2 regions of the Streptosporangium sp. NPDC001681 genome follow, and region 1 is predicted to be linked to the other one. Evidence: predicted binding sites of a transcription regulator. Region 1 holds the regulator's gene; the other holds the start of a gene.
What was found. The regulator HrcA, encoded in region 1, represses chaperone genes, less so after heat shock. The targets are predictions, from matches to a motif close to TTGGCACTCTCNNNNNGAGAGTGCCAA.
Positions count from the first base shown of each region.

Region 2: groES (co-chaperone GroES) is a predicted target of HrcA. The motif match lies at 1,709-1,735, and genes of this name have one in related genera.

Region 1 covers NZ_JBEOZN010000046.1:29,268-32,674, reverse strand. Annotated here, with positions in the region: gene ABT130_RS21820 (DUF3097 domain-containing protein) at 1-119, opposite strand, end outside; gene ABT130_RS21815 (hypothetical protein) at 178-918, opposite strand; gene hrcA (heat-inducible transcriptional repressor HrcA) at 1,102-2,115, shown strand; gene dnaJ (molecular chaperone DnaJ) at 2,130-3,269, shown strand; gene ABT130_RS21800 (16S rRNA (uracil(1498)-N(3))-methyltransferase) at 3,303-3,407, shown strand, end outside.
Region 2 covers NZ_JBEOZN010000012.1:39,666-43,072, forward strand. Annotated here, with positions in the region: gene groL (chaperonin GroEL) at 1-1,217, opposite strand, end outside; gene groES (co-chaperone GroES) at 1,308-1,619, opposite strand; gene ABT130_RS07985 (class I SAM-dependent methyltransferase) at 1,862-3,028, shown strand; gene ABT130_RS07990 (hypothetical protein) at 3,221-3,407, shown strand, end outside.

The DNA.
Region 1 (3,407 bases):
GCGCCGCAGAAGCCGCCGTCGGCGTCCTCGACGACCAGATCGAGTTCGGCGGGAACCTGGGGAATCCCCCCTCTGCGGGGGCGCCGCCAGTCTCCCGCCAGAACGTCACGCTCGTACATCACCGACCGCCCACCGTCTCTCGCAAAGGATCACGTGGGACGCTAGCAAACGCCACGGTCACCTGCCGTAGGGTCCCGGCGCTCCCCACTGCCCCGCCGACGCGGCGGCCCTGCGCTTGCGGACGTTGCTCCGCTTCACCAATACGACGATCGTCACGATGATGGCCAGCAGGATCCCGATGCCGGGCACCGCGAACAGGGCGATCACCCCGCCGACCAGTGATCCGGCGGCGAGTTCCCGGCCCACGCCGAACGTGGTGCCCTCCACGGGATCGGCGGTACAGGTGACCTGGTAGTCGCCTGCCTGCTCCACGCCGATCTGCAGGCCCATCTCCCAGACGACGCCGTCGGAGCCCGCCACGGTCTGCTGGACGAGCGGCTTCTGCAGGCTGGGCGTGCCGGTGCCGCCGGTCAGCGTGCACTCGAAATTGGTGGGTCCACTGGTGGAGACATAGATGGCGGGCTTGTCGGCCGGGTCGAGCGTGACCGTCGTGTTTTCGCCGGGGGCGAACGTCTTCGTCGGCGCCGCGCTGGTGACCGCGCCCAGCACGCCACCGGCGAAGCCGCCGATGCCGACGATGATGCTGACCAGGGCGAGCAGCCATACCCCGACGATCCATCCGATACCGGGCTTGATCTTCCCGGTGGGGGGCGGGCTCTGCGGGGCGCCGTAGCCGGGAGGTGCGTAACCGTAGGAGGGGCCGTTCTGCTGGGGCTGCTGGCCATACGGCTGCTGGGGGGAGCCGTAACCGGGGCCGCGGGAGGCGTCGCCCGGAAAAGAACCAAAATCGTTGGACATGTACGAATTGTGATGGGAACCGGTTGAAACGCGATAGCAGTTGACTTGCCAATGGCTTGGCGTCATCATCCGCACCTCTTGCTTATCGCGCCTTCCGCACGGGGGCCGTACACTTGGCACTCGGGAACACAGAGTGCCAGACCTCGTGTTTCCCATCTGAACGCAGGCAGGGAGGTGACCACGTTGGTCGACGACCGGAAGCTCGCCGTGCTTCGCGCCATCGTCGAGGACTACGTGTCCACCAACGAGCCGGTGGGCTCCAAGGCTCTCGCGGATCGGCACAGTCTGGGGGTGTCCCCGGCGACGATCCGTAACGACATGGCGGTGCTGGAGGAGCAGGGCTACATCGCCCAGCCCCACACCAGCGCTGGCCGGGTGCCCACGGACAAGGGCTACCGGCTCTTCGTTGACCGGCTCTCGCAGGTGAAACCCCTGTCGAGCGCGGAGCGCAAGGCCATCGAGAGCTTTCTCGCGGGTGCGGTGGACATCGACGACGTCGTCATGCGAACGGTGCGGCTGCTTGCCCAGCTCACCCGGCAGGTCGCCGTGGTGCAGTACCCGACGCTGACCAACTCGACGGTCCGGCACGTCGAGCTGGTGCCGCTGAGCGAGCGCCGGCTGATGTTCGTGCTCATCACCAACACCGGCCGGGTGGAGCAGCGCGTGGTCGAGCTGCCCGACGTCGTGGACGAGCAGCGGGTGGCCCATCTGCGAGCGATCCTCAACACCTCCCTCGACGGGTGCGGGCTCACCGGCGTTCCCGACAAGGTCGCCGACCTGCCGGAGCGGCTGCCCGCCGAGGACCGGCCGCTCGCGGCCACGATCCTGTCCGTGCTGCTGGAGTCCCTGGTGGACAGGCACGATGAAAAGATCGTTTTTGCTGGGGCCGCCAACCTCGCGGGAGCCGACTTCACGGTCGGGCTCCGCGATGTGCTGGAGGCGCTGGAAGAGCAGGTCGTGCTCATGCGACTGCTCGGTGAGACCTCCGACCTGTCGGCGCTGACCGTGCGGATCGGCTCGGAGAACCCCTACACCGGACTCCAGGGCACGTCGATCGTCGCCGCCGGATACGGTTCTGGGGACAAGCAACTGGCCCGGCTAGGTGTGCTGGGCCCAACGCGGATGGACTATCCGGTCACGATGGGCGCGGTGCGCGCGGTGGCACGCTACGTCAGCCAGATCCTGGCTGCATCATAAGAGGTCAACTAAAAGTGGCTAAGAGCGACTACTACGGCACCCTCGGGGTGCGCCGTGACGCCAGTGCGGAAGAGATCAAGAAGGCGTACCGACGTCTGGCGCGCGAACTGCATCCTGACGTCAACCCCGACCCCGAGACTCAGGAGCGCTTCAAGGAGATCACACAGGCCTACGAGGTCCTGTCCGACTCCAGCAAGCGGCAGATGTACGACATGGGGGCCGACCCGTTCGCCTCGGGCGCTGCGGGGGCCGGAGGCTTCGGTGCCGGTTTCCCGTTCAGCGACATCATGGACGCCTTCTTCGGCGCGGCCGGTGGCGGCGGCGGTCGCGGCCCCCGCTCGCGTGCCCGTCGCGGACGCAACGCCACCATCCGGGTCGAGCTCGACCTGCGCGAGTCGGGCTTCGGCACGACCCGTGAGCTGGTCGTCGACACCGCGGTGGTCTGCGAGGTCTGCACGGGTTCGGGCGCCGCCGCAGGCACCCACCCCGACACCTGTGACATGTGTCATGGCCGGGGCGAGGTCTCCCAGGTCACCCGCTCCTTCCTCGGCCAGGTCATGACCTCACGGCCCTGTCCCCAGTGCGGCGGCTTCGGGTCGATCATCCGTCACCCCTGCCAGGAGTGCTCCGGCGACGGCCGGGTCCGTACCCGGCGGACCATCAAGGTCCGCATCCCGGCCGGGGTGGAGGACGGCACCCACATCCAGCTCGCCGGAGAGGGCGAGATCGGCCCAGGTGGCGGCCCGCCCGGCGACCTGTTCCTGGAGATCGTCGAGCGCCCCCACGAGATCTTCGAGCGGCGCGGCGACGACCTGCACTGCACGGTGCAGATCCCGATGACCGCGGCCGCGCTCGGCACCGTCCTGACCATGGAGACGCTCGACGGAGCCGAGGAGCTGGACATCCGTCCCGGTACGCAGTCGGGGCAGACGATCCCGCTCTATGGCCGCGGTGTGCAGCGCCTGAACGAGACCGGTCGTGGCGATCTGCTGATCCACGTGAACGTGGAGACCCCCTCCCGTCTCGATACGGCACAGGAGGAGCTGCTGAGGGAGCTCGCCAAGCTCCGTGGCGAGGAGCGCCCGCCCGGCAAGTTCGCCCCCGGGCAGCAGAGTTTCTTCTCCCGGCTGCGGGACGCCTTCAATGGCCGCTGACCCGGACCGCTCCCACTCACGCCCCGACGGCTCATGACCGTTCCGGTCTTCCTGGCCGAACCCACCGACCTGGCCAGGCCGGAGTTCGTCTTCGGCGGCCCCGAAGGGCGCCACGCGGCGGCCGTACGGCGGCTGCGG
Region 2 (3,407 bases), on a different contig from region 1:
TCGATCGCCGCGCGGGTCGCCGAGATGGCGTCCTCCAGGCGGTGCTTCTTCTCCTTCAGCTCCACCTCGGTGGCCGCGCCGACCTTCAGCACGCAGACGCCGCCGGAGAGCTTGGCGAGACGCTCCTGGAGCTTCTCACGGTCCCAGTCGGAGTCGGACTGCTCGATGGCGAGCTTGATCTCCTTGACCCGGTCGGCGATCGCCGAGGCCTCGCCGGCACCGTCGACGACGGTGGTGGAGTCCTTGGTGATGACGACGCGCCGGGCGGTGCCCAGCACCTCCAGGCCGACGTGCTCCAGCTTGAGGCCGATCTCCTCGCTGACCACCTGGCCACCGGTGAGGATGGCGATGTCCTGCAGCATGGCCTTGCGGCGGTCACCGAAGCCCGGCGCCTTGACGGCGACGGAGGTGAAGGTGCCACGGATCTTGTTCGTGACGAGAACCGCGAGGGCCTCGCCCTCGACGTCCTCGGCGATGACCAGCAGGGCCTTCTTCGTCTGCGCGATCTTCTCGAGCAGCGGCAGGAAGTCGGCGACAGAGGAGATCTTGTTCTGGGTGATCAGGATGTAGGGGTCCTCCAGGACCGCCTCCATGCGCTCCTGGTCGGTCACCATGTAGGGCGACAGGTAGCCCTTGTCGAACTGGAGACCCTCGGTGAACTCGAGCTCCAGGCCCATGCTGTTGGACTCTTCGACGGTGATGACACCGTCCTTGCCCACCTTGTCGAACGCCTCGGCGATCAGCTCGCCGATCTTGGCGTCCTGCGCGGAGATCGTCGCCACATTCGCGATCTCCTTCTTGTCCTCGACCGGGCGGGCCGACTCGATCAGCCTGTCGCTGACGGTCTTGGCCGCGATGTCGATGCCGCGCTTGAGGGAGAGCGGCTGGGCACCGGCGGCCACGTTGCGCAGACCCTCGCGGACCATGGCCTGGGCCAGGACGGTCGCGGTGGTGGTGCCGTCACCGGCGACGTCGTTGGTCTTGGTCGCCACTTCCTTGGCCAGCTGCGCGCCAAGGTTCTCGTACGGCGCCTCAAGCTCGACCTCGCGGGCGATGGTGACACCGTCGTTGGTGATGGTCGGCGCACCGAACTTCTTGTCGATGACGACATTGCGGCCACGCGGGCCCAGCGTCACCTTGACCGCGTCCGCGAGAGCGTTCACGCCGCGCTCGAGAGCTCGGCGCGCGTCCTCCTCGAACGACAGGATCTTCGGCATGACAGTCCTCTCTATAAGTACGTCGGCGCATCAAAGCCCCGGGCGCTCTCGCGACCCGGGGCTCGATACGTCATCTTTGTGAAGCGAGAACTACTTCTCGATGATGGCGAGCACGTCACGGGCGGAGAGCACGAGGTACTCCTCGCCGTTGTACTTCACCTCGGTGCCGCCGTACTTGCTGTAGAGGACCACGTCGCCCTCCTTGACGTCGAGCGGAATCCGCTTCTCGCCCTCGTCGTCCCAGTTGCCCGGACCCACCGCGAGGACCTTGCCCTCCTGCGGCTTCTCCTTGGCGGTGTCCGGGATGACCAGACCGGAAGCGGTGGTCTGCTCGGCCTCAAGCGGCTGGACCACAATGCGGTCGCCAAGCGGCTTAACGGGAACCTTGGTGGCGGTCGTCACGTCGGACCTCCCCTTCAGATTTGAATGATCTAGAAGAGGCGACCAGCGGTCTGCCGTCGCGGGTGTCAGACCTGCCTCGTCGCATGTATTTGGCACTCTCACCGGGAGAGTGCCAATACGGAACAGTATGCAAGGAGGGCTTGACAGTCAACACGGAGCGCCCGTCTGCGCTTCGGGCGAACGTCAAACCAGGTGGAAGCCCCTCGCGAAGCCCCACGGTGAAGGCGGTAGCGTCGGGTGGTGTGAATCTCGACGCATTCCGCGAACTCCTGACCCCGCGCGGCCAGGAGGCGCTGGGCGCGGCGGCCGAGGCCATCGGCGACGACCCGGTGGCGGCGGTGACAAGGTTAAGAAAGATCTACGACGCGGACCTGACCTCGGCGGCGCTCACCCAGGCCGAACTCAGGCTGCGCGCGAGGGAGAAGTTCGGCGCCGACGCCGATCTCATGTACTTCACCCGGCCCGGCCTGGAGCAGGCCACCCGCCGCGAGGTGGCCGACCACCGGGCGCGGCGCGTCCCCGCGGGTTCCCGGGTCGCCGACGTCTGCTGCGGTATCGGCGGAGACCTCCTCGCCCTGGCCAGGGCCGGATGCGTCGTCGAGGCGGTCGACGCCGATCCGCTCACCGCCGCGATCGCGGCGGCCAACGCCGCCGCCCTGGGCTTCGGCGACCGGGTCTCGGTCCGCGCCGCCGACGCCTCCACCCTGGACCCGGCCGCCTTCGACGTCCTGTTCGCCGACCCCGCGCGCCGTACCGCGCGGGGCAGGACCTTCGACCCGATGGCCTACTCGCCCGCCTGGCCCGCCGTACTGGAGATGGTGGCCAGGGCCGGGGCCGCCTGCCTGAAGGTCGCCCCCGGGATCCCGTACGAGTTCGTCCCCGCCGGGGCGGAGGCCGAATGGGTCTCCTACCGGGGCGACGTCAAGGAGGCCGTGATCTGGTGCGGCACACTGGCGGGTGAGACGGCGCGCAGGGCCACGATCCTGCCGTCGGGCGTCACGATGACGCCCGACCCCACCCTTGGCGATCCCGGCACCGGCCCGGCAGGCCGCTACATCTACGAGCCTGACGGCGCGGCGATCCGCGCCCACCTGGTCGCCGAGATCGCCGCGTCGGTCGGCGGGCGCCTGCTCGACCCGCAGATCGCCTACATCACCGGCGACGTCGCGGCGCTGACGCCGTGGGCGTCGCGGTACGAGGTCCACCAGACGCTGCCGTTCTCGCTCAAGCGGCTGCGGGCGGCGCTCCGCGAGCGCGGGGCCGGCAATGTGACGATCAAGAAACGTGGCTCCGCGGTGGATGTCGACCGTCTCAGGAAAGACCTCCGGCTGCCCGGAGGTGAGTCCGCGACGGTCATTCTCACCCGAATAGGTGACAGGCCATTTGCTTTCATATGCAGCCCCAGCTGACCAGCCAAAATGGTCGATTATTCCAGCAAGCCGACAATTCCTGTCTTTTAACCTCGCCCCTGGAAAACCTTGATCCAGAGGCTAAGGTTGCCGGGCGGGAGTTCTCTCTCGCCTCCGATTTCATCCCGTTCATCGGCAGAACCGACCCAATCCAACCGCGCGGCTGAGCGTCGGCGAGCGAAGGAGCTCTCGGTGGATCACTCTGACCACGCCCTGCTCCAGACGGGCAGCCAGACCGCCATCTCCGACCGGATGCGCGAACTCCTCGCCCGGGCGGCCCAGGACCACGTCTACGAGCAGCGGACCCAGGGCGCCGTGCTCGACGAGATCCGGCAGCGCCTGGAGGGCATGGAGTGGCTGCTGCGCGAGGTCAGGGAGC